DNA from 2 places in the Rugamonas sp. GW822-FHT03B10 genome. Region 1 is predicted to be linked to the other one. Evidence: riboswitches for the same ligand, from Rfam matches in the RefSeq annotation. Region 1 holds a riboswitch; the other holds the start of a gene.
What was found. A riboswitch is a leader RNA that binds a small molecule or an ion and turns the genes downstream of it on or off. The one in region 1 is predicted to bind cobalamin.
Positions count from the first base shown of each region.

Region 2: it holds a riboswitch for cobalamin, as region 1 does, so the genes downstream of both, AC1RQG_RS06345 (TonB-dependent receptor) here and AC1RQG_RS26880 (TonB-dependent receptor plug domain-containing protein) in region 1, are expected to answer to the same signal.

Region 1 is NZ_JBXANP010000033.1:1,119-5,484, reverse strand. Features, by position in the region: gene AC1RQG_RS26885 (FecCD family ABC transporter permease) at 1-566, opposite strand, end outside; gene AC1RQG_RS26880 (TonB-dependent receptor plug domain-containing protein) at 641-2,509, opposite strand; cobalamin riboswitch at 2,641-2,861, opposite strand; gene AC1RQG_RS26875 (histidine phosphatase family protein) at 2,904-3,446, opposite strand; gene AC1RQG_RS26870 (adenosylcobinamide-GDP ribazoletransferase) at 3,446-4,225, opposite strand; gene cobT (nicotinate-nucleotide--dimethylbenzimidazole phosphoribosyltransferase) at 4,248-4,366, opposite strand, start outside.
Region 2 is NZ_JBXANP010000003.1:96,711-101,076, reverse strand. Features, by position in the region: gene AC1RQG_RS06355 (hypothetical protein) at 127-954, shown strand; gene AC1RQG_RS06350 (DODA-type extradiol aromatic ring-opening family dioxygenase) at 1,246-2,061, opposite strand; cobalamin riboswitch at 2,183-2,421, shown strand; gene AC1RQG_RS06345 (TonB-dependent receptor) at 2,505-4,366, shown strand, end outside.

The DNA of each region.
Region 1 (4,366 bases):
CTGCGCAAGCGGCTTTCGGGTGCGATCGACAGCATGAGGGTGACGAAGGCCATGCAGACCGAAGCCAGGATGACGCCCGTGAGCAGCAGCAGGGCGGTGCCGCCTTCGGCCGCCGTGCCGCCGCGCAGGTCGCGCCGGGCCAGGAAGTACAACATCAGGGAAACGGTGACGGCGCCCCCGAAGGCGGCGGCGTCGATCACCCACGTGGCGCACATGAACAGCAGGGCGGCCAGCGCACCCACCGAGGCGCCGCCGGAAATGCCCAGTACGTAGGGATCGGCCAGCGGATTGCGCAACAGCGCTTGCATCATCACGCCCGCCAGTGACAGCGCGGCGCCGGTCACGAAAGCCGTGGTGGCCCTGCCGCCCCGCAGTTCCAGCAGCGTGGCGGCCAGCGAGTCGGCGCGGCCATGCAGCAGCGCGTCGATGGCGCCCGGCAGGTCCGACAGCGGGATCGCCACCGATCCCATCATGCTGGCGAACAGCAGGCTGGCGAGTGCGCACAGTAGCAGCGCGGCGATGATTACGCTGGTGCGCTGGCGCAGGTTGTGGAGGGGAGCATGCATGGACTGCCTTTGTTCAGTGGGTGCCGTCGCCGGACGGGGAGCTTTGCCCGGCAGGTTACACCAATTTCTTTGCCTTATTTGTAGCCGTAGCGCAGCCCGGCAAACAGGTTGGAGCCGGACGTGCTGTAGAAGCGCGCCAGCGCGTACTCCTTGTTGGCGACGTTATTCCAGCGCAGCAGCGCCGACCAGTCGTGCGTGATCTGCCACGTCGCGTACAGGTTCACCAGCCCATAGCCGCCCAGCCGGTTCTTGTTGGCCGCGTCGTCGTAGCGGGCGCCGGACAGCGTCAGTTCCACGCCGCCTTTGACCGGACCGGTGGTGTAGTCGAGCGCCAGGTTGGCGTGGCGCTGCGCGCGCCGCGCCAGGCGCTTTCCAGTGGTTTCGTCCTTCGGGTCCTGCAGGTCGAGCGTGGCGGCCAGTTCGAGGTCGCCCAGCTTACGGCCCGCTTCCACGGTCAGGCCTTCCAGCAGCGCGTGGTTGACGTTGTACGCGCAGCTGTAGCTCTTGGGCGTGGTGTTGTAGGGGCAGGGTGTGACGCTGACGATCAGGTCGGTCAGGCGGTTATGGTAGTAGCGGGCGGCCAGCGTGGTGGCGCCATCGTCGTAGTTCAGGCCTGCTTCAACGTTGCGGCCCAGCTCAGGCTTGTTGGTCAGCAGGCCGTAGCCGGGGTAGTACAACTCGTTGTAGGTCGGCGCGCGGAAGCTGGTGCCCACGCTGGCGCTGGCGCGCAGCTGGCCGCTGAAGTTGTAGCCGTAGCCGAGGGCGCCGGTGGTCTTGCCGCCATACGCGGAATTGTCGCGGCGGATGCCGGCGTTGAACAGCTGCGCGCCGCGCTTCGCGTTGTAGGACGCGGCGTAGGCATTGGTGCTGCGGTCGCGGTTCAGTGTCGTCACGCTGGTCGAGCTGACCGATTCCTCGCGATGGTCGTACAGCAGTTGCAGAATGTCGGCGCCGAGCTGGATATCGTTCTGCCACGTGAAGTCGGTTTGCCTGGTGTTGAGCTGGGCGCGGTCCTTGGGCAGGTCGCTGGTGAAGTTGCCCGACTCGTCGCGCGCTTGCGCGTACTGCAACAGGCTGGTCCAACCCGGCAGCAGTTGATTGCGGCTGTAGACGGCGGCGTTCTCCAGCTTTTGCAGGCTGCGCGTGTCGTAGCTGGACGGGCCGCTGTCGTATTGGGCGTCCAGTTTGCTGTGCATGAACAGCGCGCCGATCTCGTGGCCGTGGGCCAGGCGCAGGCTGATATGGCCGGCCGCGCTTTCCTTGTCGTAGCCGTCCTTGTCCGGATTGTAGGAGTAGTTGCCGGGGACGGTGGACGAGAAGCCGTCCGACTTTTCCTTGCCGGCGCTGAGCGCGTAGCTGACGCTGTGCGCACCGCCAGTGGTGCCGGACACTTGGGCGTCGGCCGTGCGGGTATTGTCGCTGCCGTAGCCGACGGCGGCCGTCAGTGCGGGCGCGCCCTGGCCTTGTTTGGTGAAAATCTGGATCACGCCGCCGATGGCGTCGGCGCCATACATGGTGCTGAGCGGGCCGTACACGACTTCGATGTGGTCGATGGCCGTCAGTGGGATGGCGCTCCAGTTGGCCGCGCCCGTGGTGGACGATCCGATGCGCACGCCGTCCACCAACACGATGTTCTGGTTGCTGTTGGCCCCACGGATAAACACGCTGGCGCTGGTGCCCGGCCCACCGTTGCGTGCCACTTCGATGCCGCGCTGGCGTTGCAGCAGTTCGATCACGGAACCGGCGCCCGATTGCGCGATCTGTGCCGAGTCGATCGTCAGGGTGTCGCTCAGGATGTCGGCTGCGGGTTGCGGTGTGCGCGCGGCGGTGATGAAGACGGCGCTGGCGGCCAGATCGTTCTGGCTGTCGGCGAAGACAGCGGGTGTGGCGAAAGCGAGCGCGATCGCAGCCGCGAGCGCGCGGCGGGAAACAGGAAAAGTCATGGCAAATCTTCTGTAAAAGAGCAACCGGCCGACGTCCCCGTAGGCCAGATTGAACAGAAGCGGTGAACTGGAACAGCGCATGGCAGCCCGCCGTGGCAGGCATGGTCCGTGTCGCGCAACTCCCCGTTCGCACACTTCCACCTGCTTTGGCCGGTATCCGGGCTGGCAAGTGGCGCCGCCTCACCTTCCCATGCCTAAGCACAGTGGTTGTTCGAGGCGGTTCGTCGCAGGTTGCGCGACACTTGCTTACCGTTGCGGGGGCAGCACACGTTGGCCGTCTGGACGGCTTCGTGTTTCCCGTTTAACTGCACGTCTGGACAGACATGCGGGCACCAAAACGCAGCCATTATACGGCCTGCGCGCATGACGGCAAGCGCGGCTTGCGATCCGCCTGTCAGTCCGACAGGACGATGCGCTCGCCGTAGGCGATGCGGTGGGGCGTGCTGGCGGCGCGCAGGGCCATGTCGGCGGGCGCCAGGCCGGCATGGCGGGCCATCAGCAGGCGGATGGTGCCGGCGTGGCAGATGACGATGGCGTTGGATGGCGCGTTGGCGCGCAAAGCGTCGTGGAAGGCGGCCACGCGCGTGGCCATTTGCAGCACGCTCTCGCCGCCGCCGGGGTGGTATTGGGCCGGGGCGGCGGCCCATGCGTCGATTTCCGCGCGTGGAATGTCGTCCCAGCGCTGCATCTCCCATGCGCCGAAGTGCATTTCGGCCAGGCGGGCGTCGAAAATGGGGGGACTGGTGGCGAGCTGCCTTGCCAGTTCGGCGCAGCGCCGCAATGGGCTGGCGTACAGATGCGCGCCTGCCGGTAGCGCGCCCGCCAGCGCGGCGACGACCTGGTCGATCTGTTCCTGCGCGACCGGCAGGTCGGTGCTGCCGTAGCAAACGCCGGCGGCGACCAGCGGTTGCGGGTGGCGTATCAGCGTGAGGCGCATCAGTGCCAGGCGCCGTGTCCCAGGCTGGCCAGCAGGCACAGGTAGATCGCCACTTCGGATACCTGCTGCACAGCGCCCAGGCAATCGCCCGTGTAGCCGCCGATGCGGCTCACGCATTTCTGCGCCAGCCAGTATGCGGCGGCGGAGGCGGCGAGCACGCTGGCCGCGAGCGCCGGCCAGGACAGCCAGCCGTACACGCCGCAGACGGCTGCTGGCAGCAGGGCGCAGGTGGCCGCGATGAGGAATTCGGCGTTGCTCATTTTTTGCGCCAGCGGTTTCGCCTTGCCTTCGTCGCGCGCGTAGTCGAGGCGCCAGATCAGCGCGGTCGATGTGAGACGCGACAGCGGATGGGCGACGAACAGCGCGGCGATGGCCACGGCCGATGGCAGCAAGGACAAGGTCACGCATTTGAGCGCGAGCATGCAGACGATGCCGATGGCGCCATACGCGCCGATGCGCGAATCCTTCATGATCTCCAGCACGCGCTGGCCGGTCAGGCCGCCGCCGAAGCCGTCGCACATGTCCGCAAAGCCGTCCTCGTGGAAGGCGCCGGTGGCGTAGATGGTGGCGGCGGTCGCCAGCACGGCGGCGACCGGCGCCGGAAACAGCAACGCCGCCAGCGCGTAGGTGGCGGCGGCGATGGCGGCCACCACCACGCCCACCAGTGGGAAGTAGCGCGATGCGTGGTTCAGCCATGCGGCCTCGAATCCCACCCAGCGCGGAATCGGCAGCCGGGTAAAGAACTGCAGCGCGGTGAAGAACAGGCGGATCTGGTGCATGGCTGGTCCCTGTTCCGCGACGCTATTCCGACTTCTCGCTGACCTGTGCCGACTCGAACGTCGCCATCTGGTTCAGGAAGTTGACTGCCGCGTGCAGCAACGGCAAGGCCAGCGCGCAGCCGGTGCCCTCGCCCAGGCGCA
Region 2 (4,366 bases), on a different contig from region 1:
GGTTGGATATGTTGGGCAGCGCCATGGTGTCACTTTCAGACGGCCTGCCCCGGAACGTCGAGCGGGTGCTCCGTTCCTGGTGGTACCGGGCGGGAGCGAACCTTCCGTCCCAGGGATTTCAATCCCATGACAATCGTCATGATCGAGCAGATGCAACCAGCTACGATACCCATTCGACTATTGGAGGTGCCCATGATAAGCAATCGTCGTCCAAGCCAATCGCTTTGGCTGAGCTTATTTTTCGTCGTCATTTCGGCTTGCGCGTCTCGGCCAGAAATTCCTGAACCAATGATCCAGGTTCCGCAAGACCGTCAATTGGTGAACGTGGACCAAATAATTGCCCCATCTCAGAAGGCTTGGCAATGGGACGCGAACCGTTGGTTCACTGCGGAACTGGACTATCAATGCCGTGGCCCGATTAGATTCCTGGACGAAAAAAATGGCATTGACACCTATGTCGGGAACGATCATGTGCCTCGCGTAATCTTCGCCAGTGATGACCCGGAGAGTCCCAAATATCGCAGTCCTCGGATGACAAGTGAAGAGGTTAAAAACCACAAGCTGGTTATCGTTGCGGCGCCGCTCGATAAAATTCATAGCCGCATCGGTTGGTATTCGATTTTGGCGCCCAAGGATTATCGGTTCCATAGCCAGGAGGCGTCTGAGGCTGGTGAGTTTATCGTGCGGGTTCCTGATATCGAGGCCTTAGGTCTGCCGCATGTTGGGAAATTCCCACCATCGGATGCTTGTGAAAGGAGCATCAAATTGCCACCTTGGTCTCCGATGATGGGAAAAGAGAAATTGATTAACTTCTACGACTGGTACGCGTCGATGAAAGCAGCCTACCCTGGATGGGCGAATGCAAAGACAGACGCGCTCATCGAAGAGGATCGCAATTGGCATCGTGGCGTTCTTATTCCTGGCGCTACAACTCCCACCCGCGGACATCATTAAGTAAATATCCATCGGGCATCGGGAGGCCTGTCGGTGAGTGGCCTGATCGTTGATGGGAACGAAACAGCTTGAATTCTTGTATGGCGACTTTTCCGCAATTAATGGAGCCGGAAGAGAAGAAATGTCCGCAAAGATGAAAACATGGAAGCCAACAATTAAATAGACGGTAGGTACGGCGTAATCCGAAATATGGCAGCTTGCTGTGCATAGAAAATGGACCGGATGCGATGATTTTCGGTTCGGCAGGTGATACTGTCGAACCCTATGCGCCGCGACTATGCCAGCGTCACGTTACGCCCCCGCTGCCCCAAACCGGAAGCTCGACACGGCCAGCGCCCCGAAGAACGCATCCTCGTGATAGGGCATGGCCGCCGTCTCCTGCTCGGCCGCGCCGAGCGCCACCATCAACGGCAGCAGATGCTCCTCGCGCGGGTGCGCCATGCGCGCGGCCGGAGCCTGTTCCCACGCCAGCAATTGTGCCGTGCGCTCGGCCGGCGGCAGCGCCATCGTGGCGCGCAGCCAGGCGTCGAACTGGTGCGAGGCCGCCGCGCCCTGCGCGTTGAAGGCGCGCAGGTTGTGGTAACTGAGGCCGCTGCCGACGATCAGTATCCCTTCCTCGCGCAGCGGCGCAAGTGCCCGCCCCGCTTCCACGTGGGTGAGCGGATCGAGGCCGTGCCGCAACGATAGCTGGACGATGGGCACGTCCGCCTGCGGATACACGGGATACAGCGCGCTGAAGGTGCCGTGGTCGAAGCCGCGCCCGGCGTCGAGCGCCGTGGCGTGGCCCGCGCCGTCGAGCAGCGCCTTCACGCGCGCGGCCAGCTCGGGCGAGCCGGGCGCGTTGTACTGCACTTCGTAGGTGTGGGCCGGGAAGCCGTAATAATCGTAGATCATCGGCGGCCGGGCGCTGGACGACACCGTGAACTGGTCCGCTTCCCAGTGCGCCGTCACCACCAGCACGGCCTTGGGCGTGGTCCCCAACTGGCGCGGGATGTCGCGCAGCGACGCCTCCAGCGCGTCGTAGGTGTGGCCGAATTCCGTTTTCATGAATGGCCAGGGGCCGCCGCCGTGGGACAGGAAATAAGTGGGTAGGGCTTGGTGCAGCATGGTCAGTCTCCAGACTAGGTTAGCCTCCACTATATGCTTGCGTACTCAAGTATTCAATCGTCCAACTGTGGATGGACCATTCAGCTTTTGTTAATGATGAGCGGTTGCATCATGGGCGCAGGTATAATGCCGGGGTTTTGGTGCCCGCGCGCGTGACCACGCGCGCAGTTAAACGGGAAACACGAGGCCGCTCCCAGCGATCACGGCCAAGGTGTGCTGCCCCCGCAACGGTAAACAAGCGCCGACCGCTCCCTGCGGCCGGCAGGCTGACTCAAGAACCACTATGCGCCACTGCGCGCGTAGGAAGGTGGGCCAGTCCGACTTGCAAGCCCGGATACCGGCCAGACAGGTGGATGAGCGTTGCGCCCCAGGCGCCGGCGCGCCATCCGGTTTATTCCGGCTTGCGGGGACGCAGGCGGATGCCCATTCAACAAAGATCTGACATGCAAATCACCGTTACCCGCCGCCTGCCGGCGTCGCAGCCGCTTGTGCTGGCCGCAGCCGTTTCCCTCTGCTTCGCCGTGACCGCCGCCGCGCCCGCGCTGGCGCAAACCGCCGTTGGCCAGTCGCTGGCGCCCATCGTCATCACGGGCGCGCGCTTCGACGCCACCGCCGGGATGGCGCCGATCGGCGCCACCGTGATCACGGCCGATGAGATCCGCCGCGCCGGCGTCACCGACGTCAACGCCGCGATCCGCAAGATCGGCGGCGTTTACGGCCGCAACAGCCTCGATGGCAGCCCCGACTTCGGCCTGGACCTGCGCGGCTTCGGCACCAACAGCAGCCAGAATCTGGTGGTGGTGGTGGACGGCGTGCGCGTGTCCGAGAGCGAACTGTCGAACGTGATCCTGTCGACCATCCCCGTCGACACGGTGGAGCGCATCGAGATCAGCCGCGGCGGCGCCAGTGTGCTGTACGGCGAAGGCGCGACGGGCGGCGTGATCAACATCGTCACCAAGCGTCCCGTGGCGCACAGCGCTGGCGGCAGCATGACGGCGGAAGCGGGCCAGTTCCGCGAGCGCGAACTGCGCGGCACCGTGCACCAGGGCTGGGACGGTTTCGCCGCCGACGGCGCCGTCGATGCACGCCACAACGACAACTACCGCGACAACAACAACTACAAGCAGGTCGACGTGAGCGCCGGCGCGCAGTGGTTCAGCAAGGAAGGCCGCATGGGCTTCCGCTACGAGGGCGCGCGCGAGGACATGCGCTTCGCCGGCTCGCTCACCGAAGCCCAGTTCAACGCCAATCCGCGCCAGACCACGTCGCCCAACGACTTCGGCTCGCTCGACAGCGACCGCCTCACCGGCTTCTTCACGCGCCGCATCGGCAACCTGGACCTGGCGGCCGAATTGTCGCATCGCGAAAAGACGGTCAAATCGACGTACTTCTATTCCTTCGGCCCGTCCGCCGCTGAATACACCAGCAAGCAGACGCAATTCTCGCCCCGCGTGCGCCAGCTGGGCCAGATCGCTGGCATGAGCAATGAAGTGGTGGCCGGTCTGGACCTGATGCGCTGGAACCGCGCGACCGATGCCTCGTTCTCGCAGGCCGACGCCACCCAGCGCTCCAAGGCCGTCTACCTGCGCGACGAGATCAAGTTCGACCCCGCGCATGACGGCCGCCTGGCCGCAGGCGTGCGCCGTGAGCTGTTCGACAAGGACTTCTTCGATCCGCTGGCGTTCCCTGTTGGCCAGTACCACACGGTGCAAGGTCTGAACGCATGGGAGCTGCAAGGCAGCTACGCCGTGCTGCCCGCGCTGCAGGCGTTCGCCAAGGCCGGCCAGAGCTACCGCGTGGCCAACTCGGATGAAAACGCCTACGTGCCGGATGCCAACCATCCGCTCGCGCCGCAGATGTCGCACGATCTGGAACTGGGCGCCAGCTATGGCGACGCCGCGCGCAAGGTCACGGCCCGCGTATTCCGCAGCAACCTGAGCAACGAAATCTTCTTCGACCCGACCCTGAATTTCGGCTACGGCTTCAACACCAACTTGGCGCCCACCCGCCGCGAAGGCTTCGAGCTCGATGGCGAGGCGCGCGTGGCGCCCGACTGGACCGTGTCCGGCCACTACCAGCACGTCGAGGCCACCTTCCGCGAAGGCGTGAACGCCGGGCACGAGATGGTGCTGGTGCCGAAGAACATCGTGACGGCCCGCCTGGCCTGGACCCCGGCCGACGGCCAGAGCGCCGACATCGGCGCCCAGTGGGTGGGTCAGCAGCGCTACGGCGCCGACTTCAGCAACGACTGCTCGGCGCAGATGCCATCGTTCACCACCTTCGACGCGCGCTACGCCCGCAAGCT